DNA from 3 places in the Paenibacillus sp. NMA1017 genome. Region 2 is predicted to be linked to each of the others. Evidence: predicted binding sites of a transcription regulator. Region 2 holds the regulator's gene; each other region holds the start of a gene.
What was found. The regulator Rex, encoded in region 2, represses fermentation and respiration genes when NADH is low (regulators of the CRP and FNR family bind a similar motif). The targets are predictions, from matches to a motif close to TTGTGAAATATTTCACAA.
Positions count from the first base shown of each region.

Region 1 (9,970 bases), on a different contig from region 2:
TCCAGCTGCCAGATGCCGGGTGTGCACCGACTGCGCAGAAAGATGTGAAGGGCCGATACTGCCTTCCGCGAGGTTCATTCCTTGTACCGAGCGGGCTGCCAGCTTTTCCGAGGTGACACTTTCCGCTTGAAGCGCGCGACCGGATACACTATCCGGGGCCAAATGTCTCGTGAGCACCGAGGAAGCCTGTAGATGCACCGAGGTGACCGCTCCTGCAGCCAGATGTGCCGAATCCACGGCCGCCACAGCCAAATGGTTGCTTTGTACAGCTTCGTCCATAATATGTCCGGACTGCACGGCATGGGCAGACAGTTTGGTGGGAGTTACGCTTCCCTCCGACAGTTTGGCAGAGGTGACCGATTCATCCTGTAAGGCCGGAGTCGCTATAGCCTGCAAGGCGATATGCTCTCCCTGAATGACCCCGCTTTGCAAGTGCTCCGATTGGATGGATTCAGGCGCAAGATGTGCAGACTTCACAGCGTTCTGGGCTAATTCCGTCTCCTGTACTGCTCCTGCTGCCAAATGCCGAGTGTGTACGGCTTGCGCAGCCAAATGTCCGGGACCCACGCTGTTTTCCGCCAGATTGGGAGCCTGCACAGCACGGGCCGCTAGCTTCTCAGAGGTGACACTTTCCGACTGAAGCGCATGACCGGATACACTGTCGGGGGCGAGGTGTTTGGTTTGGACCGATGCAGATTGCAAATGATTAGAGGTGACGGATTCCGGAGCGAGATGATTCGCCTCCACCGCTTCAACAGCCAGATGGTTACTCTGCACCGCTTTATCCGTAATATGCCACGGCTGAACAGAACGAGCAGACAGCTTAGAGGAAGTGACACTGCCCTCAGCTAACTTAGGAGCCGTAATCGCCAAATCATTGATTTTATCCGTGGCCACACTTTCCGGCGATAATTTAAGCGAAGTAACGGCATGATCCTGCAAATGATGGGAGTACACCGCTCCGCTGGACAAATGCGCGGTTTGAACAGCGCCTTCACCTAGTATGTCCGCGGTAACGGACTGTTCTTGCAAAGCCGAGGTTCCAACACTGTCTTCCCCAAGATGTTTGCTCAGCACAGAACTCTGGGCCAGATGGGCCGAATCAACGGATTGAGCCTGCAATGCCTTTCCACCCACACTGTTGTCGGCAAGGTGGTTTTCACGAATTCCCCCCGTTGCAATGTGTGCGTGTGTAATGGCTTGAGGGGCAATCTTATTTCCGGTTACCGCTCCTGTAGCAATTTTAGGTTCTGTCACTGCTTCGTCAGCGATTTTGTCAGACTTAATCGCGCTCGAAGCAATGTGATTTTCCTTGACAGCCTGATTCGCCACATGGTGATCCAGAACTGCTCCCTTCCCTAATTTCTCGCTCGTCACAGCCCCGGAATGCAAATGTTGCTCCGTAACCGCCTCCGATGCAATATGATCTTTTCGAATGATTTCGGACTGGAGGTGTACGGAAGAGACTGCCTCCGGAGAAATTTGGGGACCTTGTATGGCTGCTGTAGCAATATGTCTGGTAAGTACCGCCTCGTCGGCAATTTTGTGTGGTAAAATGCTCTGATCCGATATCTTGGATGAAGTGACGGATTGATCGACAATTTGCAATGAGCCTACAGACTGATCTGCCAGTTTATTGGACTGAATGCTCCGATCCGCCAGGTGGCGGGCTGTCACTTGGCCCGTTCCAAGCTGCTCTTCCCCGATGGAGCCAGGACTCAGATGCTTTCTTTCAATCGCTCCAGCCTGAATGTGCGCACTGGTCACTGCCTCAGACTCCAGATGACGCCCGCTGACAACGCCTTCCTCCAATTGTTCCTTGCCCACAATTCCATTGGATAGCTGCTTGCGATTAATCGAACCTGGGGCCAGATGCCTTGCATGAACGGCATGCTCGGTCAGGTGTGCACTCTCAATGCTGCCAGCTTGGATTTTAGCCGCATCCACAGCCCCATCCCGCAGTTTGGAAGTGGTCACCGATTGATCGCCCAGCTTGGAGCTGTCGACAGCTTCATTAGCCAAATTGTTCGATTGAATCGTACCGCTGCGAATTTTATCCGAGGTGACCGACTGATCCTGAAGCATATCTGAAGACACGATCCATTGCTTGAAGTGACGGCTCTCAATGGAGCCATTCGCAATATGATCACCGCTGATAATCTTATCAGCCAGCTTCTCAGGAGTGATGCTGCCATCTCGAAGTTTTTCACCGCCGATGGAGCGATCCTGCAATTTACTGCCTGCCACCGATGCGTCCGACAGATGTTCCACCGTAATGGAGTCTGCGGCAATCTTCGAAGAAGTCACAGCACCGTCAGCTATCTTAATCGTTTGAACGGCATAATCCGCCAGAGATTCCGTGTGGATGCTCTCTTGTTTCAGTTTGCTGGAATCTATGGAAGCGGGAGCGATCTTCTCACCCGTCACAGCGAAATCGCTCAAATCGTCTGTATAGATGAAAGCATTGTTTACATGTGGGGCCTTCTTATTGCTCAAAATTTCCTCAACATCAATTGGATCAGGTTCTGGCTCTGGCTCCAGCTCTGGTTCTGGTTCTAGCTCTTGGGGTTCCTCGATCGACACTTGAGTCTCCTCTGCATCCGCACCTTCAACCTCTGTCTCATGCGAAGCCTCGACTTCAGGTTCGACAACAGTCTGTAGCTCCGGCTCCTCTTTGGTTGGGGGAGGCGGAGAAGCAACTTGATGAAGTCTTGCTTCTGTCTCCCTCTCCGCAGGCTGTGGCTTCACGCGCTGTATCATACTTAATTCATTCATATCCGGGTCAATTACACTATAGAGCGGCTTTTTGTTTCTTATGGTTTTGCGGCTCTTATTCTTCAAGCAGCTCTCTCCCTTCTCGTATTTATCGTTACAGCATCATATGCAGGCCCTTAGGCACTTGCCACCCCGTGCAAGGATACACTTTTGGGTAAAAAGGATACTTACTGAAATCCACGTTTGAAAAAAAATAGTTAAAAGTTAAAATAGTAAGTGTGAAGATCGCTACAAGAAGAGAGGAATTACAATAACATGATTATCAAACCAAGAACACGTGGCTTTATCTGCACCACTGCTCATCCGGTGGGCTGTGCCCAACATGTTCAGGAGCAAATTGACTATGTACAGGCCCGTCCTGCTATCCAGGGCCCCCGTAATGTACTTGTGATCGGGGCATCTGCCGGATATGGGTTGGCTTCTCGCATTACTGCCGCCTTCGGTGCGCGTGCCAATACAATTGGTGTATATCGCCCTAGTAATGCTACGGCCACACGTACAGCATCGGCAGGCTGGTACAATTCTGCTGCATTTGAAAAAGCTGCTCAGGAAGCTGGGCTTAAATCCTTAAGCGTGACAGGAGATGCCTTCTCGGATGAGGTCAAAGCCAAAACGGTGGAAGCCATTCGCGAAGAACTGGGACAAGTCGATCTGGTGGTTTACAGTGTCGCTTCAGGTCGCCGTACAAATCCCCGCACAGGCGAAACGTTTAATTCCGTGCTTAAACCTATTGGTAAGCCTTACACAAACAAGACCGTCAACTTCCACACCGGGGAAGTCAGCAGCGTGACGCTCGAACCCGCAACAGAAGAAGAGGTACAAGGAACTGTAGAGGTTATGGGCGGTGAGGACTGGAAATTGTGGATTGACGCCTTGCGTGCTGGCGGCGTACTCGCCGATACTGCAACTACCTTCTCTTTTTCGTACATCGGTTCAGATATTACACAAGCCATCTACAGAGAGGGCAGTATTGGAAGTGCAAAGGATCATCTGGAGGAAACAGCATGTCAGCTGAACGATCAGCTGAAAGTTACAGGCGGACGCGCCTTCGTCGCAGTCACCAAAGGACTCGTTACCCAATCTAGCTCCGCTATCCCTGTCGTTCCTCTGTATATTTCTGCTTTATATAAGGTAATGAAGGAAAAAGGGCTGCATGAAGGGTGCGTAGAACAGAGCTACCGCCTGTTTGCTGAGCGTCTGTACGCACCAGAGACTCCTGTAGATGAAGAAGGACGTATTCGCATTGATGATTGGGAACTGCGCGAAGACGTGCAGGATGAGGTTGAGAAGATATGGGAGGCGCTGACGACCAACAATATCTACGAATTGTCAGATCTTGAAGGATATCGTCACGAATTTTTCCAACTGTTCGGCTTTGAGTTCGAGGGTGTAGACTATGATGCTGACATTGATCCCATCGTAAATATTCCTAACGTGCGCTAAGTCTTTAATACTGTCATTTTGTCAGAAAAACAAAAAAAGCTGTTCTCCAGCAGATAAACATTTCGTTCTGCATGGAGGACAGCTTTTGTTTTTAATTAAAAGGGACCGTTGTGTCCGCTTTGAGCTGCAAAATGAAGCAAACATTGCAATTATAAAATTCATTTGATATTGTACAGGTAGGCATAGCAAAGCCCCTCTTCCTAAAGAGGGTAAGCACAGTTGGACAAGTCCTACCTTGACTGACCGTGATACTATTTGCTCAGCCCATCACATCCATATAAGGAGGTGTATAACATGGCAAAAGACGTTCTGTGTGAAGTCAATTCATGTACGTACTGGGCCCAAGAGAATAAATGCAGCGCTAGCTCTATTTACATCGTAAGCAACAGACCTGAAGACACTCACAAATCCGAAGAAACAGACTGCAAAACCTTCGAAGCCAAGTAAATCTTTGATTTCAAGCCTAGCTTTATAATGAAGGAGCCCATGCCCGGGTTCCTTCTTTCTTATGATATTCTAACAAGAATGATAATTATTATCAAGTCCTTTTTCGGTACAGAAAAGCGCTATTCGCTTGTATACAATCATTTCACTGCTACTTTATAAATCCACGCCGAAAAGGACACTTCTGTTCTCTCTAAAGACAAAAAAAGAAGCGTCGCTCTGAACGATTCGCTTCTTGTGCTTGACCTTTTGTAATTGTTCCTGCTTGGTCGGCTTCATTCGCATGTGCTGTGAAATCTCGCCATAATGGTCATTCGTTTTGCGGCTCTGTGCCGCACAATAGATTCCAGCGCGTTTTGCTTTGCTCAGCGCTTTTTGTGTTTGAGTACGTGCCATACGGCTTCACTCTCCTTCATTGGACTCCTTTTATCATAGCATCCAATAGTCAAATCGTGAATGGTTTGTCTGGCTCAAGCATTCTTCAATTCATTAAATGTCTGAAAAAATATCCGGATCGCCACTGGAGGCCGCTACAATAAAAACAATAACTATAAAAATGATAATCAGTGTATAAATCAGTGTACCGATAATACTACATACCAGTCCAGCAATAGCCATACCTCTGCCCTGCTCGCCATGACGGTTAATTTCCTTCAGGGAAAGACTGGACAAAATAATACCCACAATTCCGATGATCAACCCAAGATAGGGAATAACAACAGATAAAATCCCGAGCACCATCGACGCAACAGCTTTACTATTTGTAGGTGGAACTACTGGGGGCTGGTTAAATGGGGCGTTATAATCGTTCGTCTCCTGATAAGGATCGGAAGATCGAGGCTCCTTGTACAAATCACTCATCTGTTAAATTCAACTCCAATACGAAAAATAGCAATTATATAAGTTCTAGGGTACCACAATCTTACAAATCAGGACAGTACTTATTTAAATTAGCACGTTAAAAAGAAGAAACATAGCGATATTAGCACTTTTTGAGGTAACCGGGCATACAGTATTTTACCTGTTACAGATCAATTGCGCTCCATGAGAGCATCCTGCCAAGGAGGTCGGAGCTATGCTATATCGTGCAACATCCCGCAGAAAGGGCTCGCCTCACAAACGTTTAAATGCAAACACACTTAGGATCATTTCCACTGCCATGCTGCCATTTTACAAAGCTATTGCAACTCGCCGTGCGTTTGCAGTTCAATGGTCACGAGCTGTCGTTCAGGGCAATTTGGATCGGATGAAATCTCTTCTCTGCTCAGTAGCGCCATTTGCCGCCAAACAAGGCTTAGGCACGAATGGCATCGGCTACTTTATTTCCTTTTTAGCTCAGCCACCGATGCTCTATTATACGAATGGAACAACGATTCCACCGGGAACTGTGCAGTTTACGTTTGAGCCAAGAGTTCATCGCGCCATCGCAAAAGTCGTTTTTCCGCTGTATCGCGAATTGGCACGCAATCCATGTTTTGCTTCTGCCTTAGCCAAAGCGATCAACAGACAAGACCAGCGTGCAGTTCATGTCATGATTCGTAGTTTGATTACATCCTCTGCGCTGAAATCTGTACAAATTGAGGATGATGGCTTTGCATTGCTTTTTAAGTATCCCTTTAGTAAGTACCCATATCGCAATCTGCTCTTTCGGGAGTTCACTTAAAAAGGTTGCTACTAGCGTGCTTGCTTGAGTTCTCCAATGAGCTCTTTTCCCAGTTGTATAGCCATATCTGTCAGCACTCGGATTTCGTCCTTGGTTGCATGATCCAAATGTGTCCCGCAGCAAATGGCAAAATTGCCCGCAAACTCTTTTCGCAAGCGAACTGCAATTTCTTCGGTAATATAAAACTCCTTGTGATTTTGCAATTGCACAGTTTGAATCGGCTCCAGTCTGGCCCCTGCTGTAATCGTTCCCAAATGGGGCTGATCACCGCCTGAAATGAGTACAATGATATCTTCCCCCATAAAATAGGCATCCAGTACAAGACGGATACGTCCGCTTTCTTTTTGCAAATGAATCATATAATCCTCTCCTGCTAAAAAATATTATTGTGAAACGATTCACTTTATGACCATTATTCATTGTATCGCTTCCTGAACGGCTCGACAATTAAAAATGGCCCACAGCAGCCTCTATAAACCGTGGCTTGCTGTGGGCCTTCATTGTTATTCTAAAAGAAGCATTTCCTTTCCTACTGGCTGTTAACGGATCGTGATCGTATGCACAGTCTTACCACTTGCGCCGTCATTATCCGTCACCGTTAGCTCTACGGTATACGTTCCAGCTGTGGTGAATTTATGTTTCACCTTGGAACCGACCGCCGTATCACCATCGCCAAAATTCCAGCTGTAACTGACGATTTCACCATCTATATCACGGGAAGCTTTGGCGTTAAATTGTACATTTTTGTTCTTCTTAGCTGATTCATTAGCCTGAATAATGGCTACTGGCTTTTCATTGGATGTAGGTGGATTCGGATCAGGGTTCTGTCCTCCACCATTGGTTACATACAATTTTCCCGGCGCCTCCGTCTCCACTTCATTTCCCGCTGCATCCCTTACCCGGATCACGATGACTCCGCCTTCCAGGTTCAGAGAAGATGAAGTGAAATAAGTACCTTCATAGTGGCCTGACGAAGTTTCATTTAATGGAATATCGTTGCGGCCCAAAGTGGACAGGTTGAAAGGCAGCTCCACATGGAAGGACGCCTCCAAACCGGATGCACTGTCAAAGGATACTCGTACCGGCTGCCCTGGAGTAATACGCACATCCTCAGCAGGGCTAATGTTTTCAAGCTTCGGTAGAGCTGTATCGACATACACCGAGCGCGTAACGGTTGTTTCGTTTTCGGCAAGATCCTTGGCCGTCACCGTAATTTGATTTTCACCTTCGTCGATAAGCAATCGCTTGTTAAAGCTGCCGTCACTTCCAAATTCAGCGGGCTCACCATTAATCGTCAATTCGGTGAGGAACTCGTCATACACGGTACCGACTACACTGACTACACCCGCGTTTGTACGCGCCCCTTCATCAGGTGAAGTCAGGATCAGACCCGGTTTAGTCTGATCGAGCGTCACAACTACCGGCTCAGAACGGTCCGTTACTTTGCCGTATACCGCTGCTTGAACACTCAGCGGATTAGCACCTGGCTGAAGATCGACCGACAGACTGAACTGACGATCCTTCACCTTCGTTGTGCCAGCCAGCTCCTTGCCGTTAAAGAGCTGAATATCGGCTCCTTCTGCCGGGGAAGTTCCTGTTATGGTAATCGTCTCTTCCTGCGTATACGTAGCCTTCGTAGGAGTCGTAATCGTTGGGGCATTCACCGGATATCTGACGATAGCCCGGATCATGTAGTTCCCTTCCTCCTCAGGTGATTGGCTCCATGTGCCGCTTACACCTTGCCAGCTGCGAAGTGCATTCGGGCCACTCTCATCTGTAGCAAGACCCGGCGACTGTGTGCCTACAGCAGACTGTGTATATACGATGTAGAAGTCGCCTTGAACCGTCACCGGCTCCGGAAGCTGCACCGTCGTCCATTGTGTCTCATCCCTTACGGCAGTCCCGTCGAATGGACCAGCCAATAATCGTCCAGGTGCTCCTGCCGCACCGGAGGCGTCATAGACAGAATATTGGAATGCCGTTCCTCCTGGATTCGGGAAGGCAGAGTTCCAGAACAAAAGCGATGCTCCTGTCACTTGAGCCACTTCCGACTCAGGCGTCATTCTGACTGCCCATGAATTGCCTGCCGCGTTAAAGGCTCTGGCATTTTCTCCTGTCCCGTCATCGTAGGCAATGCCTCCCTGGAACCCAATGAAAGGTTTCAACGTGACATTCGCTTCCACACTACCGTTCGCAGGAGCAGTAACGGATACACTGTCACTATAATAATTCTCAGCTGAAATGGACAATGTGTATGTTCCTTCCAGCACGTCCAGCGTAAATTCTCCAGCTTCATTCGTCTCTACCGGAGCAATACGTGCATCCTCCAGCACCAACACTTTCGCTTTTTGGATCGGTTCACCGGATTGCTTGTCGGTAATGACCCCGTGAATCGTACCGTGAGGTACGGCCTGAAGACTAAAGTTTGCTCTGATGACTTTGTTATTCTCAATCGTGACTGCTTTCGTTTGAGGCACATAACCATAGGCTTCAGCCTTCAGCGTATAGTCGCCGGCTACATGGGTGAAGCTGTATTTTCCCGTGGTCGGATCCGTTTTCACCGAACGTCCGGTTTCCAATACCGTAACCGTAGCGCTGGCTGGAAGACTGTCGAGCCCGACACGTCCACTATCTACCGTTGTTTCTGTCGGCTTCACTTTCTCCTGGAATTCGCTCTTTTCAGTGCTTGTAATTTTGTACAGCGGGAACTGTTCTTCCGCTTTTTCCAGCTTGATATTCGACTCAGGTACAATGTCTTTGGTCACTGTCGCAGCTGGAATGCCCAACACACGGAAATCGTCAATGTACCAGCCGTTCTTGTTGACACTGTTATCTGATTTCAAACGGAAGCGAATTTGAATCTCATTTCCAGTGTAGCTATCTAAACTGTAATAAACCGGGGTCCATTTCTTTCCACTGGTATTATGAGAGAACTTGCCCAGCTCGCTCCACGTGTCGCCATTATTTTTGGACACTTCAACATAACCGTAATCATAGCCAGCCTCAATTTCAAACCAGTGATTGAAGGTCAGTGTTGCGTTGTGTATACCATTCAAATTAATTTTTGGAGAAACCAGCGAAAAATCAGCTCCGTTCTCATAATTGCTATCAAGATCGGTTGCCCACACATTCGGTTTGGACACCGCACTCTCTGGTCCTACTTCCTTAGGAATGCCGCGTTCCCACTCATCCTTGGTACCGGAATGAGTCCAGCCATTATCCGAGCTGCCGTCAAAATGATCGCTATACAGCGTATCCGGCACGTCTACTCTCAGAGAAGCCTCATTCGACTTGATTCCTTCATTGCCACTATAATCCTCAGCCGCCACTGCATAATGATAAGTCGCTCCACCGACCGTGATGGTATCTGTGAGTGTCAGTGCTGAGGTTGTACCGATAGAAGTATAATTTTTGCCTGATTGGGTAGAACGATACACCTTATACTGCTTCACATCTTCATCGGAGGAAGCATTCCAGGCCAGCGTGACGTTGCCTACAGTATCTGCTTCAGCAGTCAAATTGCTCGGCGCAGCAGGTGCAACGGTGTCTGGCTCCTGAATCGACAGATCGTCAATATACCAGCCATCTTTCACAACCGTATTGTCACTAGTAAAGTTGAACAGGAGGTATACCTTTTGACCTGCG
Region 1 covers NZ_JBZXYR010000004.1:244,385-254,354, forward strand. Annotated here, with positions in the region: gene AC5ELV_RS13300 (WIAG-tail domain) at 1-2,841, opposite strand, end outside; gene fabV (enoyl-ACP reductase FabV) at 3,031-4,218, shown strand; gene AC5ELV_RS13310 (DUF1540 domain-containing protein) at 4,513-4,665, shown strand; gene brfA (ribosome rescue factor BrfA) at 4,819-5,058, opposite strand; gene AC5ELV_RS13320 (DUF4190 domain-containing protein) at 5,152-5,523, opposite strand; gene AC5ELV_RS13325 (hypothetical protein) at 5,738-6,325, shown strand; gene lpdD (prenylated flavin chaperone LpdD) at 6,337-6,684, opposite strand; gene AC5ELV_RS13335 (S8 family serine peptidase) at 6,865-9,970, opposite strand, start outside.
Region 1: lpdD (prenylated flavin chaperone LpdD) is a predicted target of Rex. The motif match lies at 6,712-6,729, and genes of this name have one in related genera.

Region 2 (9,970 bases):
GTGAAGGAAACATGGGACCTGCTAAGCGACAAGCTGTTTGGCATGTTGCCAGAGCGAAGCGATGCAACACCGGGTGAAACAGGCCAGTTTTCTTCCCGTCTCAAACCTTCGGCCAAGCCTGCAAAGTGGGATCAGGCGGGAGCTTTGGAAAATCAGCTATATGTAACGATGAGTGAAATTTTGCGCAAGGGCGACAAGCTGATGCTGGACGTCAAGGAAGAACATGACGATTATGCAGCTGATAGCCTCATTACAGATATTACGGGTCTGCTCAAGGATTTGGCGGGGATCCGAGAAAATTTGCGCTTTTTTATGCGACTTGATGATGAAACAACCGTATACTGGCTTGAAGCGAGTGGGCAATTCCGTAGTAAATCATTACAATTTTATGCGGTGCCCGTCGATGTGAGCCGCCAGTTGAAAGAAATGTTTTTTGACAAAAAAAGAAGCATTATTCTGACGTCTGCTACCTTATCGGTAGATAAGTCGTTTCAGTACATGATCGATCAGCTCGGCTTGCAGGAGGCCGCAGATCAAGAGCGGCTGATGACTTCGCAGCTCCCGTCACCCTTTAATTACAGGGATCAGGTGTTGCTGGTCATTCCACGGGATTTTCCAAGTGTGAAGGGCAGTGTAGGAGATGCACATTTTGTAGATATGCTCGTTAGCTCTCTAGGAGCGACTGCTCAGGCGACGCGGGGGAGAATGCTTGTTCTGTTTACTTCCTATCGGATGCTCCGGCAAGTTTATGAGCCGCTCAAAGAGGCGTTAGCATCCAGCGAAATTACTGTGCTGGGACAAGGCGTGGACAGTGGGAGTCGCAGCAAGTTAACCCGCCGTTTTCAGGAAGCCAAAGCTTCTGTATTGCTGGGAACCAGTAGCTTCTGGGAAGGCGTCGATATTCCGGGGAAGGCACTGACTTGTCTGGCCATTGTTCGTTTGCCGTTTCAACCGCCAAATCACCCGTTGCTGGAGGCAAAAAGCGAGCTGCTTCAGCAGCAGAAGAAGAATCCATTTATGAAGCTGTCTGTACCACAAGCGGTCATTCGCTTCAAACAGGGATTTGGGCGGTTGGTACGTACAGCGAGCGACCACGGGGTCGTTATCGTTTATGATACGCGTGTGATCGAATCCTATTATGGAAAGCACTTTTTGTACTCGTTACCGGGACCAAAAATGGAGCATATGCCATCGGAGCAAATGGTGCCCCGCATCGCCGAATGGCTCCAATCCGCCCCGGAGACCGAGGCATAACGGACGGACACTGAGTATGTTCGTTACAATTAGGGGGAGCAAGTATGAAATCAGATAAAATTTCAGAGGCTGTCGTACGGAGGTTACCCGTATATTTACGTTATCTGAATGCACTGCACAAACGGGAGGTGGCTACGGTCTCTTCTCAAGAGTTGGGACAGAGGCTAGATTTGAACCCGGCCCAAATCCGTAAAGATCTCGCCTATTTTGGAGATTTTGGTCGGAAGGGTATCGGTTATGATGTTTCTTATCTAATTGAAAAAATACGCCATATCCTGAAAATTGACCAGCAAATTAATGTAGTATTGGTCGGAGCGGGTAATCTGGGGCAAGCCCTTTCGAATTATAACGCTTATTTAAAAGACAATATGAAGATTGTAGCGGTATTTGATGCGTTTCCGGATAAGGTAGGAACCAAGATCAATACTTTGGTCGTTCAACCGATGGATGAACTGGAAGCGACTGTGAAAGAAAAAAACATTCGAATTGGGATTATTACCGTACCTGATTTTGAAGCACAGCACGTGGCTGATAGGCTTATTGAGAGCGGAATTGGAGCAATCCTGAATTTTGCACCGACTACTCTCAAGGCACCGGCCAACATTCGGATTCATGCCACAGACTTTACAACTGATTTGCTTAGCCTCGCTTATTATCTGGAGGACGGAAAGGAAGAAACACAATATGACAGTGAATAAATGGATGATTAAAAACGGCTCTTTTGCCGTAAATGGATCAGAAGCTGGGGTAATCCATGGTTTTATGATTGTGGAGGATAGTCGTATTACTTATATTGGCGAAACCTTGCCTGCGGGTGAGGAAGAGACGGAAGCGATTGATGGTAAGGGCTTATTGTTTTTACCTGGTCTGATCAATACTCATGGTCATGCGGCGATGTCTCTGCTGCGTGGGCATGGAGATGATTTGGCACTTCAAGTATGGCTTCAGGAAAAAATGTGGCCTATGGAAGCCAAGTTTACATCTACAGACGTGTACTGGGGCACATCCTTGTCTGTGCTGGAAATGCTGAAAGGTGGGACAACGACCTTCCTGGACATGTACGATCATATGGATGAGGTGGCTCGTGTAGCTGAAGAGTCAGGTATTCGTGCAAGTCTGATGCGTGGAGCAATTGGACTATGTTCGGAGGAAGAACAGCGGATCAAGCTGGCTGAGGCCGTGACTTTTGCGCGTAACTGGCACGGTAAAGCAGACGGCCGTATTACAACGATGATGTCACCGCATGCGCCATATACATGTCCCCCTGCATTTATTGAAAAATTCGTACAAGCTGCGCATGATCTCGATTTGCCGCTGCATACGCATATGTCTGAGACGATCGCCGAAGTTGAGCAAAACGTACGAGACTACGGTTTGCGTCCAGTTGCACACTTGGATAAGCTTGGCTTTTTCTCCCGTCCTTCGCTTGTTGCTCATGGCGTTCATTTGAACGACGAAGAAATAGCTCTACTGGCGGAACGTGGTGTAGCAGTTTCGCACAATCCAGGTAGCAACTTGAAGCTGGCAAGTGGTGTGGCAAGAGTGCCTGAATTGCTGCGTGCAGGGGTTACTGTTTCTCTCGGAACGGATGGTCCTGCCAGCAATAACAACCTGGATATGTTCGAGGAAATGCGTCTGGCGGCACTTATTCACAAGGGTGTATCCGGTGACCCTACGGCAGTTCCTGCAAGTGAAGCGCTGCGTCTGGCAACAGAATACGGTGCAAAGTCGATTGGTTTAAAAGAAGTAGGAGCGTTGGCAGCAGGCAACAAGGCTGACTTTATCGCGCTGGATCTGAATCAGGCACATTTCTTGCCGCGCACAGATCTTATTTCCCATGCGGTATACTCTGCAAGCGCCAAGGACGTGGCTCATGTGTGGGTAGACGGTCGTCAGGTTGTAAAAAACGGCGAATGCCTGACTATGGACGAGGAACGTATCAAACATGAGGCACAAGCCGCCTTTGAAGGGCTGCTGTCGCGCTAATTCAGGTGTCACATCCCCTTAGAGAGGAAGCACGGGTTTGAAAAATAAGAAAAAATGGATAGCGGTCGCCATATTGGCCGTGATACTGATCCTGGTCAGCATTTTCTGGTATTATTCCTATGTTACTCAAGACCAGGTGGCTGAGAAAAATGCCGCTATCATTAAGGCCAAGCAATCAGGTGGTCTGGTTAGTACGACTCAAACATGGAAGTCTGTGTGGGATCAGGTATATTGGGTGGTTCAAGGGAAAAATGCACAGAATGAAAATATAATGGTGTGGGTTCCTTTTCAAAAAGTGGAAGGACAACCTAATGTACCTGCCGCAGATAATAGCGGTGTTCATACCGAGTTGCTGAAGAACGGAGTCGACGAGCAAAAAATGACGGCGCTAATTCAGCAGCAGCTTCCAGGTGTAAAAATTATAAGCCTCCAGCCGAGTGTGTTCAATGGCGAATATGTGTGGCAGCTTTTTTACGATGATGGAAGCCATCATTACTATACATTTTATCGTTTCTCAGATGGGGTAGCGACGGGTGTAAAGTATACTTTGCCCAATAACTGAGCTGGTTGAGGATTAGCGATGTGGAATGAATGACGAGTAAATGATTAAAAGCTCAAGAAAAAGACGTAAATGCGATGAAATTCGTATTTACGTCTTTTAGTCTTGCTATGCCGCAAAGCTGGGGCTGAAAGCCAGCGAAGCATCTTTACCTACCCAACTTCTCTCCTAAGGCAAATTCATCTTTATGGCGGGCAGCAGCGAACGTAAGATCAAATCCTACACGCAGCGTCTCACCCTTTCACCCATAACCAATGATTTTGCCCAACCCCAACTCCTCCACACATTGCCTTCGATATTAGATATACGTTATGATATACTATATTTTATAAGTGATAGACAAAAATGATAGAAAAAAGAATTGCTGATCACTGTAAGATCATGCAATTTGGTTGTTTGTTGACATTCGTCCCGTTTCTTCTGGGTTTTACATTTTGAGAGGAGGATGTTGTTTGAAATTGCGTGCAGTTCCTATCGTTGTGGCGGCAGTTTTGGCAGCTTTGCTGCTGTTTGGAGGATGGTTCATTTACCGTCAGGTTACAATGCAAAGTCCTCTGGAAAAAATAGTTTCTCAATATCCAGGCGTGACAAGCGCTCAAATAGATATTAAACAGGATCAGCTCGTATTGAAACTAGATCTCAAACCGCAGGCGGATGTGGCCGGATTGGTCGATGTGGTTAAGCAAAAAGGACAATCCATCATTGGCAGCCGCACCATTAAGCTGGATATTGCAGATCGTTCTAATTCAGCACTGAATCAATGGTGGTCTGAGGCTATGTTTCCTGTAGCGGAAGCGATGGAAAATAGAAAGTATACTCAAATTTCATCTACAGTTGAGCAGATGAAAAAGAAAAAGACGGGTATCAAAGCTGATACCGACATGGATTCGAATAATGTCTATATCCGACTCAGCGAAGGTAAAGCGACCAAGTTTATCGTTTTGCCACGTCAATCTCAGCAAATGGGGGTATGGCCTAATGCCTAGATGGATCAAGGAAATATTAATCGGCATTGTGCCGGTAACCATTATATTTCTCGTTTTTATTGGGGTAAATATTATCCCTCTTCTAGTTGCTGGTGTGATGTTCAGCGGCTTGTTAATGCTCATGCATGCTCGTGGAGGCTTGGCCGTAGGTGCTGGGCAAGAACGTAAACGTAAAAAAAATGGTCCGGACAAGCTGACTTTTGAGGAAATCGGTGGGCAAGAAAGCGCTAAGCAGGAGCTGCGTGAGGCCTTGGATTTTTTGAATCGACATGATGAAATCTCCAAGTTTGGTATCCGTCCATTAAAAGGCGTTTTGCTCACAGGCCCTCCGGGAACAGGAAAAACACTGATGGCGAAGGCAGCGGCACACTATACTAATTCTGTTTTTGTTGCAGCCTCAGGTAGTGAATTTGTTGAAATGTACGTTGGTGTTGGAGCAGGTCGTGTGCGTGAGTTGTTCCGGGAGGCGCGTACTCGTGCAGCCAAGGAAAAGAAGGAAAATGCAATTATTTTTATTGACGAAATCGACGTAATTGGTGGTAAACGTGAGGGTGGCCAGCAACGAGAATATGATCAGACTTTGAATCAGTTGCTGACAGAAATGGATGGTATTTATTCGGTAGATACACCGCGGATTTTGATCATTGCGGCAACAAACCGTAAAGAAATGCTGGACAGCGCCTTAACGCGTCCAGGGCGTTTTGACCGTCATATTCAAGTGGATTTGCCTGATAAGAAGGGGCGTCTTCATATTCTTAAAATTCATGCCAAAAACAAACCGATTCAGGAAGATGCGAATCTGGACAAAATTGCTGAGGAATCTTACGGTTTTTCTGGCGCACAGCTGGAGAGCGTAATGAATGAAGCGGCAATCTATGCGATGAGACAGGATCAGAAAATGATTGCGCAGAAACATCTGTCGATGGCAATTGACAAAGTGATGATGGGTGAAAAGACAGATCGAGAATCGACGTTGGAAGAGAAAAAACGTGTAGCGATTCATGAACTAGGACATGCTATTATGGCCGAAATTGTTCGTCCTGGTAGCGTAAGCCAGGTAGCACTTAGCCCACGTGGGAAAGCGCTTGGGTATGTGCGCCACAATCCACAGCAAGAGCATTATTTATACACCAAGCAGTACCTGGAGGAGCAGATTATGATCTCGCTTGCAGGGGCTACGGCAGAAGAAATGTACTATGGTGGTCGAAGTACCGGCTCTAGTAATGATTTTGAGCAGGCGCTGAACATCGTCCATACGATGATGACTTCCGGTTTGACTTCACTTGGCATTATTAACATGGAAATGGTAACCAAAGAAGAACTTATGCGGGAAAATGGCGAGATTATGGATGACCTGCACACCCGAACTTTGGAGTTGCTGGAAAAGCATCGTCCTGTGTTCGACAACTCGCTTGACATTCTGATGAAGGAAGAAACTCTGTCTGGAGACCAATTTAGATGTCAATTTAGTGAAAATGCTTTATTACCAGCATAATTTTTTATGCTGGTTATTTTTTTTTACTTTTAGTCCGTGCTAAGATATTATTATCTATTGGGACATAAACATGTATTTTTCGACAAAGAAGGATACAATATATGAGAGTGACCAGGAAAGGGTGGAGTAAAGAATCATGCAATTTAAAAAAATCGGCGTCATCGGCGGCGGCACCATGGGACAGGGGATTTCTGAAATGCTCGCGTCCAAAGGAATCGATGTGCTGCTGGTAGAGCAGACACCAGAGAAACTAGACTACGCCTACAATATGATTGAAACGAGTCTGGACAAACAACTGGAAAAATGGGCAATTACTCAAGCTGAGAAAAAGTTGATCTTATCCCGTATTCAAAAAGTATCCCATTTGGCGGAGCTTGGTAGCTGTGATATGGTCATTGAGACTATTACAGAGAATCTGGACGAGAAGAAAGCAGTATTCCAAGAACTGGACCATGTGTGTCCAAGCAATATTATTCTTGCAAGTAATACATCCACGCTGAGCCTGACCGAGCTTGCTAGCTCGACCAAGTATCCCGAGCGTGTTATTGGTATGCACTTTATTTATCCAGTATCCCGCATTGATCTTGTAGAAATTATTCGTGGTTTGAAAACTTCGGACGATACATTTGAAAACACTAAAATGTTCGTGGAAGAGATAGTGGAGAAAAAAGGAGTCATGATTTATGAATCTCCTGGATTCGTAACAAGCCGGATTATCTGTCTGCTGATTAACGAGGCGGCTCATGTACTTCAAGAGGGTGTAGCTTCCGCTGAAGATATCGATGACGCTATGCGAATTGGCTACAATTTCCAAAGTGGTCCTTTGGAAATGGCTGACCGCTTTGGTCTGGATTCCGTTTTGGCTGCTCTGGAGCGTATGTTCCGCGAATTCGGCGAATTGAAATATCGTCCGTCCATCGTGCTGAAGAAAATGGTGCGTGCAGGTAATCTGGGCGTGAAATCGGGCGAAGGCTTCTTTAAGTACGACAAGGATGGTGACCGGATATGAAAATTCTCGTAATCAATGCAGGGAGTTCTTCCCTGAAATATCAATTGTATGATATGACGGACGAGTCCGTTCTGGCAAAAGGATTGGTAGAGCGTATCGGTATGGATTCCTCCATTCTGACGCATAAGCCAACCAATAAAGAAGAATACACTGAAGTTAGCGAAATTTTGGAGCATACTACAGCCATCCGTAAAGTGCTGAATGCACTCACAGATGCTGAACATGGCGTAATCTCCAGTACTAGCGAAATTCAGGCTGTGGGCCACCGTGTAGTTCATGGAGGCGAAATCTTCAAGCAGTCAGCAGTTGTAACGCCTGAAGCGAAGAGTGAAATCCGCCGCTTGTTTGACCTGGCGCCACTGCATAACCCTGCTTCCATGATGGGGATTAAAGCGGCTGAATTGAATATGCCAGATGTACCGCAGGTTGTGGTATTTGATACCTCGTTCCATCAAACCATGCCTGAAAAAGCTTATATGTACGCCATTCCAAGAGTGTTGTACAATAAGTACAAGGTTCGTCGTTACGGTGCACACGGCACTTCCCATGATTTTGTAAGTAAGGAAGCAGCCAAATTCCTTGGTCGTCCTTTGGAAGACCTGAAGATTATCACTTGTCATATCGGTAATGGTGGTAGTGTAACAGCAGTTCAAGGCGGTTTGTCTGTTGATACTTCCATGGGTATGACTCCACTGGAAGGTCTTATGATGGGTACTCGTAGTGGTGATTTGGACCCAGCAATCGTACCTTATGTCATGAACAAAGAAGAATTGACTGTCAATGAAGTCAATTCCATGCTGAACAAGCATAGTGGACTTTTAGCTATCTCCGGTATCAGCAGTGACATGCGTGAAATCACAGAAGGTATGGAAAAAGGCGAAGCTAATTCTACATTGGCATTCGAAATGTATGAATACCGTCTACGCAAATACATTGGATCGTATGCTGCCGCAATGAACGGGGTAGACGTAATTGCATTTACAGCAGGTGTGGGCGAGAACTCCATCGTTCTGCGTAAGAGAGTGTTGGAGCAACTGACATTCCTTGGTATCGAGCTGGATGAATCGTTGAATGCTATTCGTTCTGGCGAGCCTCGCCGGATTACAACTGCAAATTCAAAGGTAGAAGTACTGATCATTCCGACGAACGAAGAACTAGTTATTGCCCGCGACACGTTCCGTCTGGTTCAGTAGTTCGGTTCGAAAGTATAAACTTTATGCATGCGGACTATTGTTTAAGTTTCGCATGCACCAAACAGCGAGAGCAAACAGCCTGACCCAGGGGGAAGGGCTGTTTGATTTTCGGTTAAGAGGAGAGAGACGGTCATGACGAATAAAAGTACGATTGCCCAAGTGGGCCGCCATGTAGGGGAAACGGTTACAATCGGCGCTTGGGTAAACAATAAACGATCTAGTGGTAAAATTCAGTTCCTGCAACTGCGCGATGGTAGCGGCTATATTCAAGGGGTTATCGTAAAAAGCGAAGTGTCCGAGGATATTTGGAATGACGCCAAATCCTTGACTCAAGAGAGCTCCCTTTACGTTACTGGAGTGGTGCGTGAAGAACCGCGTAGCCAATCGGGCTTTGAATTAACGGTTACAGGCATTGAAATTATTCATTTGACCGAAAACTACCCGATTACACCCAAAGAGCATGGTGTAGATTTCCTAATGGATCATCGTCACTTGTGGCTGCGTTCTGCCAAGCAACGTGCTGTTCTGATCGTACGGGCGGAAATTATCCGTGCTGTACAGGAATTTTTTAACGGCAACGGCTTTACGAAGGTGGACCCACCTATTTTGACTCCTTCCTCTGCAGAAGGTACAACAGAATTGTTCCACATTAAATATTTTGACGAAGATGCGTATTTGACACAAAGCGGACAGTTGTACATGGAAGCTGCGGCAATGGCACTGGGCAAAGTATATTCCTTTGGTCCAACATTCCGTGCGGAAAAGTCCAAAACACGTCGTCACTTAATTGAGTTCTGGATGATCGAGCCTGAGATGGCTTTTGTGGATCATGAAGAGTCCTTGCGCGTTCAGGAACAGTTTGTAAGCCATATCGTACAGTCTGTTCTGAAAAATTGTGCGAAGGAGCTTGAAACAATCGGACGCGATGTTTCGAAGCTGGAGCAAATTCAAGGCGAATTCCCACGTATTACGTATGATGAGGCGATTGCCTTCCTGCAAGGCGAAGGTTTCGATATCCCATGGGGGGAAGACTTTGGTGCTCCTCATGAAACGGCGATTGCCGAAAGATATAACAAGCCTGTGTTCATTACACATTGGCCGACTCACATTAAGGCATTCTATATGAAACCAGACCCGACCCGACCAGAGGTTGTTCTGTGTGCCGATATGATCGCTCCTGAAGGCTATGGCGAAATTATCGGGGGTTCCCAACGGATTGATGATCCAGCATTGATGGAAGAACGTTTTAACGAGCATAACTTGGCTCGTGAAGCCTACCAATGGTATATGGATCTGCGCACCTATGGTACCGTTCCGCATTCCGGCTTTGGACTGGGCCTGGAGCGTACTGTAGCATGGATTTGTGGACTCGATCATGTACGTGAAACGATTCCGTTCCCACGTATGCTGTATCGTTTGTATCCGTAATCGATGACAGGATCATTCGACAAGACATCAGCGGCAGAATGGGCGGAGGGAGTAGCCTTT
Region 2 covers NZ_JBZXYR010000002.1:176,162-186,131, reverse strand. Annotated here, with positions in the region: gene dinG (ATP-dependent DNA helicase DinG) at 1-1,254, shown strand, start outside; gene AC5ELV_RS05780 (redox-sensing transcriptional repressor Rex) at 1,299-1,952, shown strand; gene AC5ELV_RS05775 (amidohydrolase) at 1,939-3,240, shown strand; gene AC5ELV_RS05770 (cell wall elongation regulator TseB-like domain-containing protein) at 3,278-3,802, shown strand; gene AC5ELV_RS05765 (hypothetical protein) at 4,252-4,785, shown strand; gene AC5ELV_RS05760 (AAA family ATPase) at 4,778-6,280, shown strand; gene AC5ELV_RS05755 (3-hydroxyacyl-CoA dehydrogenase family protein) at 6,417-7,289, shown strand; gene AC5ELV_RS05750 (acetate/propionate family kinase) at 7,286-8,482, shown strand; gene asnS (asparagine--tRNA ligase) at 8,615-9,910, shown strand; gene AC5ELV_RS05740 (DnaD domain protein) at 9,914-9,970, shown strand, end outside.

Region 3 (9,970 bases), on a different contig from region 2:
TACGAGATTGGACGGATGCTGGCGCCATTGCGAGAACAAGGGATTTTGATTATCGGTAGCGGCGGATTGGTCCACAACTTGCGGACACTCAAGCAGACGAGTGAGCCAGCCGATTGGGCCGTTCAATATGATGACTGGATTGCACAGCAGCTTCAAGACTGGAATTTACGTCACTTATTCCAATATGACAAGAAGGCTCCATATGCCAAACAGGCGGTACCTTCTTATGGAATAGAGCATTTTTCACCTTTGTTTTATGCGATGGGAGCTGCGGATCATGAGCGCTCCGCGCATAAGCTTTTTCAGTCGTATGTCCTTGGCTCGTTGAGTCTCAATTGTTGGGCATTTGGTCAAGAAAGTGATACGTAAATGTAAAAAAAGAACTTCCGAATCCACATGCTGTGTGGGAATGGAAGTTCTTTTGTGTATTTTTCGTCTTCGATTAATTAGAAGGCACGTTCTTTTTTAGCCAGGTGGATACCTGCGTAGTACGCTGATCTCCATTTTGATCCAACAGTGTCATAAATGCTTTCAGCTTTTGAATGTAGGTACTCTTCGAATCCATATTACGTTGAACGACGAATTGATACCCTTTTTTGGCATTCGGATGAATATTCCCGGTATTATAATCGAATAATGGCGTATTGTTCGTGCCATAGAAAGTATAGAAGAAGTACAGATCGTGCAATTTTTTTATAGCTTGTGTACGGTTGGAATGTGGGTATTGGTTTAAAAATGCTTCCTGTGCCAGCACTCGTCCGGCTAACTGTTGATAGCCGATAAGGAGTGCGGCATCCTTGGTAGCCGCCTGTCCGGATTCCATCGCCATGATGTCAATATAGCTGCGGATATCTGCCGTGGTGTGCTTCCCGAATACTTTATATTTTTCATAGTTAATGACTGGGTAATACATGCCTTCTGCTGTTTCAAGTTTGTAGCCGGCATCTCTTGTTTGAGTTAGCAACTTTTTCAGGTTCGCATCGCTTGAACGGCTGATTACATTTGTGAACGAATCACCGGGTTTATAGATTTGATTTATTTTGGTTTGAACAGAGGCCGGGTAGAAGGTCTTTGCATAGGAATCCAATTGCTGGTTCTGCGCATTTTCCAGATGAAGCACCATGATGGTAGCTTGAGAGACTGGAATGGATTGAATATGCTTTTGCAAATAAGTGAATGCCTGAGGTAGCTTGCCGGGTTGGCGTAGTAGTTGCTCGAAGGTCTTGGAGATATGTTGTACACTTTCTGTCTGAGATGTTGTAGTAGACGTCGCCGCTTTGGCTGATGTCGTATATCCCAATCCCATAGTCTGTACTGTGAAAGTTACTGCTGCGAGCATGAGATAGGCTTTGGTAATTTTTTTCATGATATAACCCTCCATTACGTTCTTTGATGTAACTGTAGTGTATAGGGTAAATGTATCGTGAGCATAGCAGCGCAAAAAAATAACCATTATCCCGGAGGATAACGGTTATTTTTGAGATGCTTAAGCTATTTTTCGACTAGGGTCCGTTGGAAAGGTATCTTTATTTTTACGAAACAGTCCACGCAGGAAGGGCAGTACCCAACGGTCAAAGCCAATTCTTCCGGCATTTGCACCAGCAACTACAAGGAAGATTTCAAACAACAGGTAGATTGCATTGGTGCTTACTGTACCCGAGAACAGGAACGAGAAGTTCATAACCATGGCCATCAAAGCAGCCAGTGTAGTCAATGTACCGAGAAGCAGGCCAACCCCAACCAAGAACTCACCCAATGGGATCAGGACGTTGAATAAACCTACATTCGGCAGGGCAAAGGCTTCCAGGAACGATCCCCACCAGCCTTGTACAGCGGGATGGTCTCCACCTGTTTTAGCAATGGCCCCCGAGATAAATCCGCCTGCATCAAATCCACCTGTCAGCTTTTCAAGTCCGTGGGTCATCCATTCATACCCTAGATAAACCCGTACTACAGTCAGCAACCACATTGCGACTTTGTTTTCACGTAACCAGCTGTTAAACATTCAAACCACTCCTCTTTCTTAATCTATAATGTTGGTTGTATTTCATTTTGTTGGGATGATCATCTTTGCTACACCTTTATTGTAGTAGGTTCAGTTACACTTATTTGTGATAAAAATCACAAAGTCTGAATATTTTTAAAATTTTAATGTCTTCAGATAAGTATTCTATAGAGTGGTCACGCTTCAATCAAGACAAAAACAGGAAATAAAGCTTATAATGAGAAAAATAACTAAGTGGAGGGATGAACTTGTCCGGGCCCATTTCCCAACGAAATCATTGGTTGCGTGTGATGGCCTCAGCTCTGTTATGCATGACGCTGATGTCTTGTTCTGCTATGTCCAATACGGGTGAATCTGAATCCGTTCCCCAACCGACCAAGCAAGAAACAGAGAAGGAGGCACTTGAACCGCCTAAGGAGCAGTCTATTCCGGCATTTACAGCTCCGCTCACCGGTCTTCCCGTGGAGCAGCCAGTTTTGGAGCGACCGCTCGCTGTCATGATTAATAATGCTCCGGCTGCACGTCCACAGGCAGGACTTAGCCAGGCAGATATGGTATATGAAGTTCTTGCAGAAGGTGGGATTACCCGTCTGGTCGCTTTTTTCCAAAGTCATGGTGGAGATGTCAAGATCGGACCGGTCCGTAGCATTCGGCCGTATTTGATTGAGCTGGGCGAAACCTATGGTGCGTTGCCGATACACGCAGGGGGAAGCACAGATGCCTATGCGATTTTACAGCAGCAGCGGAAGGAACATTTGGATGAGATTTCAAATGGAGGGGCTTACTTCTGGCGAAGCAAAGATCGTCGTCCTCCGCATAATTTATACACAGACGTGAACAGACTGCGCAAAGGAAGCGATAGTAAAGGGTATGCCAAGCAGACGGACGTTCCCGTATATTCTTACCTTAAATCCGGTGAAACTCCAGTTATGGTAGACGAGACAGCAGCATCTTTGCAAATCCGGTTTTTGCTTAAAAGCTATCGGGTATCTTATACCTATGATCCAGCGGCTCAACAATATAAGCGTTTTGTGAACGAAAAGTCACATGTGGATCAAAATAATAACCAACAGCTCTCAGCAGCCAATGTCATTGTGATGAGCGCTAGACATCGAACGTTGGATGATGTAGGCAGATTAAGTGTTGAGCTGGACGGCAGCGGAGAGGCCATGGTGTTTCAACAAGGACAGTTAATACAGGCTGAGTGGCAACATACACCAGGCGATGCGATTCGTTTTATGAAAAATGGGATTGAAATCCCGTTAACGCCAGGTACATCCTATATACATGTGGTACCTGCAGATACTTCACTAAAAGAACATGTAACCATAGAAGCAAATTAGAAAACGAAATACACCTTTTTAGGGAAAAAATGTCGGATAATGACCTTCCATGTCGGGCACTGTATACGTATATCATGAAATTTGCTTTTACAAACATTACAAAAACATTGATGAGTGTGATAAGATAGCAAAGGTTGTCTATTGCAGTCGAAACAGGTTGCGGATATTTTCGTAAAGGGGTAATCGTTATGAGATTGAAGAAAAAGGATATATTCTTCGAGACGTTGGAAAATATGGCAGATACGATCGTGCAAGCAGCCGATTATTTTGCCCAACATACTTCAAATCTTCAAGATGTGACTTTGTTTACAAATGAAATGAAGAAGTATGAAAATAAGTGTGATGATTACACACACACGATTATTACTGAGCTGAACAAGACCTTCATTACGCCGTTGGAACGCGACGACATCATGGAACTGACAACAACCATGGATGATGTGTTGGACGGTCTTGAAGCGACGGCTTCTCGTTTTTATATGTACAACATTACGGAGCCGGACGAGTATATTGTGCAGTTCGCTGATATTTTGCGTCAATCAGCTTACGAAATTCAGAAAGCTGTACATTTGCTTTCACAGAAAAAATTGCTGGCCATTCGTGAATACACTATTCGCCTGAATGATTTGGAAAATCAAGGGGATGAATTATTGCGTATTTGCATCAAAAACCTGTTTGCAACTGTAACTGACCCTATTGAACTGATTAAACGCAAAGAATTGTACGAACGCCTTGAAACGACAACGGATTCATGCGAGGATGTTGCAAATATGCTGGAATCCATCATTATGCGTAACTCGTAAGGGAGTCCTTTTACATGGATACAAGTTTATTGGTATTGGGTATTGTTATTTTTCTTGCTCTGGCATTTGATTTTATTAATGGTTTTCATGATACGGCGAATGCAATTGCAACTTCGGTATCGACCCGTGCATTGACCCCGCGACGTGCGATTATTATGGCTGCGGTCATGAATTTTCTCGGGGCAATATTGTTTACAGGGGTTGCGAAGACCATTGGTGGAAGTGTCGCTGATCCAACCAAGCTTACGAATGGAATTGATATCGTCATTGCGACGCTGATCGCTGCGATTATCTGGAACCTTCTAACCTGGTGGTTCGGTATTCCTTCATCCTCTTCTCATGCATTGATTGGTGCATTGGCTGGAGCGGTGTATGTAGGTGCTGGATCGGATAAATTAAACTGGAGCGGCTTCATCGGGATTGTCGAAGGACTTATTTTCTCCCCGTTGATTGCTTTTGTTGTCGGTTACATCGTGATGATGATTTTAAAATACATCTTCGCTCATCGTAGTCCGCATACGGTGAACAAAGGGTTTCGTACAATGCAGGTCATTACAGCAGCGCTTCAGTCGTTCACGCATGGTACGAATGATGCTCAAAAGGCGATGGGGATTATTACATTCGCACTCGTTTCAGCGGGGTATCAGGACCATTTGGAAGTACCCATGTGGGTAAAAATTTCAGCCGCAACAGCCATGGCGCTGGGTACGTCTATCGGGGGCTGGAAAATCATCAAGACGATGGGAACCAAGATTTTTAAAATCGAGCCAATTAACGGATTCGCAGCTGACATTTCGGGAGCCTCTGTTATTTTCACAGCTACATTGCTTCATTTGCCCGTAAGTACCACTCATGCCATTACTTCGGCTATTTTGGGTGTGGGTTCTGCGAAGCGCTTTTCCGCTGTGCGTTGGTCGCTGGCCGGTCGAATTATTATTACTTGGGTGATAACGATACCGATTTCTGCGCTATTATCTGGATTGATTTTCAAAATTCTTTTCTAGTTCATTATTATTTCTTGAAAAAAAGGTACACACTATAGAATACACAATAAGCTTCCGTCCGCTTTTTGCGGCAGGGGCTTATTGGCATTCTGGGACTCTTCAAAGTTTTCACATCCAGATAGTTCCATGAAACGTTTTTCAAAAATACCTGACATCAAAGTAGTCAATTTTTAATAACTCCTGTAGAATAAACAGAAAACTTTGAACCGTTCAACTGACTGGAGGAAATTATGCAAAAATCTAGAAAACTAATAGCACTCATGATTTGTTTGTTTTTTGTGGTTGCCCTGGCCGGTAATTTAGGTGTAGTGGCACATGCAGAAAATAAAACAAAGTATGATATCGGCACGGATACAACGTTCGCGCCTTTTGAGTTTGAAGATGTAGATGGAAAATTTGTGGGAATCGATATGGATTTGCTGGCGGCTATTGCCAAGGATCAGAATTTTGAATATACCATTAAGCCTCTTGGCTTTAACGCGGCAGTGCAGGCTCTTGAAACGAATCAAGTGGATGGCGTCATTGCCGGGATGAGTATTACCGATGAACGCAAGCGGAAATTTGATTTTTCCGAGCCTTATTTTGATTCAGGCGTCGTCATGGCGGTCCGCAAGGATAATGATACGGTTAAACGCTATGAGGACTTGAAAGGACAGCGTGTCGCTGTCAAAACAGGAACGGAAGGTTACACATTCGCAGAATCCATTAAGGCCAAATATGGTTTTACTACAGTACCGTTCGACGATTCTTCTCAAATGTATGATGAAGTTAAAACAGGTAATTCGGTTGCCTGCTTTGATGACTATCCGGTATTGGCATACGGTGTAAACCAGAATAACGGCCTTAAGCTGGTAACAGATAAGGAAAAAGGTGCTTCTTACGGGTTTGCTGTTAACCAAGGCAAGAACCAGGAGTTGCTGGAGAAATTTAATGCAGGGCTTGTTAATCTGCGCAATAGCGGAGAATACGATAAAATTTTGGCTAAATACCTTGGCGAATCGGGCAAAGGTGTGGCGCCTGTAGAGACCAGCCGCTGGGGATTGATTTCCGCTTCGCTGCCTTCGCTGATTAAAGGCATGGGAAATACGTTGCTGTACACACTTGTATCTTTACTCGTAGCCTTTATCCTAGGGTTGGTGTTTGGCTTTATGAAAGTAAGTCATAACAAGGTGTTCCGTGGTATTGCTACTGTTTTCGTCGATATATTCCGCGGTATTCCGCTGATCGTGCTTGCTTTCTTTATTTACTTTGGTATTCCACAGGCACTGGATTTCAAAATGCCGCTTTTTGTTGCGGCTGTATTGACGCTATCCCTGAATGCGGGTGCGTATGTAACTGAGATTATTCGTGGTGGTATTCAGTCCATTGATCCGGGACAAATGGAAGCAGCTCGTTCGCTTGGTCTACCATATCGCACGGCTATGCTTAAAATCATTTTGCCACAAGCTGTGAAAATCATGATCCCGTCGTTTATCAATCAGTTGGTTATTACGTTGAAGGATACGTCCATTTTGTCTGTCATCGGTCTGGTCGAATTGACCCAATCGGGTAAGATCATTATTGCGCGGACATTCCAATCCTTTGATATTTGGCTGGTAGTAGCGGTGATGTATCTTATCGTCATTACAGTCCTGACCAAAATTTCCAACCGTCTTGAAGGGAGAGTTCGCCGTGGGTAAAATTATCGTTAAAAACCTGAAAAAAAGCTATGGTAGTAATCAAGTGCTAAAGGGCATCGACATGCAAGTACGTGAAGGCGAGGTTGTGTGTGTCATTGGTCCCTCTGGTTCGGGGAAAAGTACGTTTTTACGTTGTATGAACATGCTTGAAGAAATTACCGCAGGTGAGGTCATTGTCGATGACTACAACCTGAGTGACAAAAACGTGGACATTAACAAAGTCCGTGAAAATATAGGTATGGTATTTCAACATTTCAATCTGTTTCCGCATATGACCGTGCTCAAGAACATTATGTTCGCGCCGACTGAACTGGGGAAACAGTCCAAGGCAGAGGCTCGGGAAACGGCTATGAAGCTGCTGGATCGTGTAGGTTTAGCCGATAAGGCAGATGCACTGCCAGGACAGCTTTCCGGCGGTCAGAAGCAGCGTGTGGCGATTGCACGTGCGCTAGCCATGAACCCAGACATTATGCTGTTTGACGAGCCTACCTCGGCGCTTGATCCTGAAATGGTGGGCGAAGTGCTGGGCGTAATGAAAGATCTGGCGCGTGAAGGCATGACGATGATGATCGTAACGCATGAGATGGGGTTTGCACGCGAAGTAAGCGACCGTGTTGTGTTTATGGACGGTGGTTACATCGTAGAAGAAGGAACGCCACAAGAGGTATTTGGTAATCCGAAAAACGAGCGGACTATTAGTTTCTTAGAAAAAGTATTGTAAGTGGGGCAGGGTTTACGTTGAGCGTAGATAGAGCTGAGAGTGCCGCTCCGCGTTCCATTTGATCTTTCGATCGCTGTTGCCCCTGGATTTTTTTGGATTATATAAGACCTTATAAGGTGAAAATTCAGGGGCAAAGGCGAACGCTGCCGCTTCTACAGATTCAAATGGACCTCTGCGCTACTGCTCGCTGAACCTACTCCTTTCTTCGTAAAAGCCTGCCCCACTTTTAAATGAGTAGGTATAGGCAATGGAATTGGCGCAGCGCCTTGCTTGCTGCGCCGAGGGGGATATAGCGAGGTAAGCATCCGACCGCTTAGTGGCTTTTCGTGTGCATCTTTAATGAACGTGAGTGATTTTTCTTTTATGATGTTTATTTTCGTAAGTGGAGGGCTTGCTTTGAAGATAAGAACTGCTCTGCACGAGGATAAAGGATATCTTGGGACGGCTTGTTGACCCTGAGATATCCTTTTCTTATTTAGTGTATGGGAATGTAGAGCGTGAGATTTGTATAATGTTAATTGGCTTATATAAAATATAAATAACATATCAGACGGAAGTGTAAGCGAGGGGGACGTACGGTGATACGTACATTGACTATAGGCCATGATCATCAGGTAACAGTGGGAAAACCATTGGATCAGATCGTCATGGAGGATTACATATGGATGTGGGTAGATTTTAGCGAGCCTACAGATCGCGAGACGGAGCTACTGACGAGTTATTTTCATTTTCACCCGTTGGCTGTGGAGGATTGTATGCATGTTCTGCAACGTCCCAAATTGGATTATTACGAGGATGTGCAGTTTCTGGTCGTGCATGCGCTTGATGTAGATACGTTAGCTGCGGAAGAAGTGGATATGTTTATTAGCAGTCGTTTTTTGGTTACATATCACCATCGTGAGTTAGAGGAGCTGGATCAAGCCTGGGAGCGGATTGTCCAGCATGCGAATGAACGCAAAATATGGTCGCGAGGACCGCTGGCTGCAGCCTACACGGTGATGGACAAGCTGGTAGATAACTATTTTCCGAGCCTTTTTATGATTGAGGATGAATTGGCCGAGCTGGAGGGCTTGGGCGGTCGCGAATCCGTAGAGGAATTAATGAAGCAGGTGTTTGACCTGCGTGGCAGGCTGCTCAAGCTGCGCCGTACCATCGTACCCATGCGTGATCTGATGTACCGAGTTTTGAATTCGCAGCATGTGCAGGGCCAAGGAGACCATATGGCTTATTTTACCGATATATATGATCATTTATTGAAGCTGACAGACATGCTGGAGGCCGACCGCGAGATGACAGCCGACCTGAGGGACAGTTATATATCGCTCAATTCCAATCGCATGAATTCAATTATGAAGACGCTGACCGTAATTACGACCGTTTTTATGCCCTTGACGCTGATTGCAGGAATCTATGGTATGAATTTTTCGAATATGCCCGAGTTGGGCTGGAAATATGGATATTTTGGCGTACTGTTCTTCATGTTTTTGTTGAGTGTTGCAATGGTGGTCTGGTTTATGCGCCGAGGCTGGTTCAAATAGTATAGTCTACTTTCTTGTGCGTTTGCGCGGACGTCTGCGCGGGGTAGTGGTACTTTTGCGCTGTGTCTTTTTCCGGCGTCGGCGTGGTGGTGTATATTCATCCAGTTCCTCAGTAATTTGTGTTGTAGATTTTTTGCTTGCGTTTTTGTTGAATGCTGGGAGCGAGCCCATAATCAGTTTTGCCATCGGAGCAAATTGCTGCACGCTAGACATGATCTTTTGTACCTTGCCGACCGTAGCAACAATCCCGTCAATACCGCCCATACGGTCAATAATACCTTTAATATCGTTGAGATTACCAAGATTGCCAAGGCCGCCAAGCAGTCCTCCTTTGGCAGGGGCGGGGTCTGGTGTAACCACGGCAGAGTCTGTTATACTCGCTGGCGCCTCGTAAGGAACCAGTGCGGAGGAATCGACTTGCGGAACCTCGCTGTATGGATCGAGTCCAGGATAAGGAGTTGAACTATACGGATCGGAAATGGCACGCGTTTGCGCCCTCCGATGATAGTAGTGTCCAGGCATGAGATCACATTCCTTTGCAGGTTGATACTCTACTGTATGTTACAAACGCACAGTGGGTTTAGGCGCGTGTCCCGAAATCAGGTATAAAAGCGGATTTGGGCATTCGTACGGTATATTTCTATGATCATAATGTTGTTCTGTAATGCGTGAAACCGTTAATGCTTGAAAAACCGACTAATCCTCGGGTACAATGAGGAGAGATCGTAACCTTGGGAGATGATAATCCATGCAGCTTAAAAAGCTTAATGATAAAAGTATTGATCAATTGTTCGAAGCTATTTTAACTCTTAAAAATTTGGAAGAGTGCTATGTATTTTTTGATGATCTGTGCACGATTAATGAAATTCAATCCCTC
Region 3 covers NZ_JBZXYR010000008.1:177,470-187,439, reverse strand. Annotated here, with positions in the region: gene AC5ELV_RS19195 (dioxygenase family protein) at 1-369, shown strand, start outside; gene AC5ELV_RS19190 (hypothetical protein) at 443-1,366, opposite strand; gene AC5ELV_RS19185 (DoxX family membrane protein) at 1,487-2,005, opposite strand; gene AC5ELV_RS19180 (DUF3048 domain-containing protein) at 2,254-3,348, shown strand; gene AC5ELV_RS19175 (DUF47 domain-containing protein) at 3,537-4,151, shown strand; gene AC5ELV_RS19170 (inorganic phosphate transporter) at 4,166-5,155, shown strand; gene AC5ELV_RS19165 (amino acid ABC transporter substrate-binding protein/permease) at 5,386-6,834, shown strand; gene AC5ELV_RS19160 (amino acid ABC transporter ATP-binding protein) at 6,827-7,555, shown strand; gene corA (magnesium/cobalt transporter CorA) at 8,134-9,093, shown strand; gene AC5ELV_RS19150 (tyrosine protein kinase) at 9,100-9,615, opposite strand; gene AC5ELV_RS19145 (YerC/YecD family TrpR-related protein) at 9,842-9,970, shown strand, end outside.
Region 3: AC5ELV_RS19185 (DoxX family membrane protein) is a predicted target of Rex. The motif match lies at 2,110-2,127, and genes of this name have one in related genera.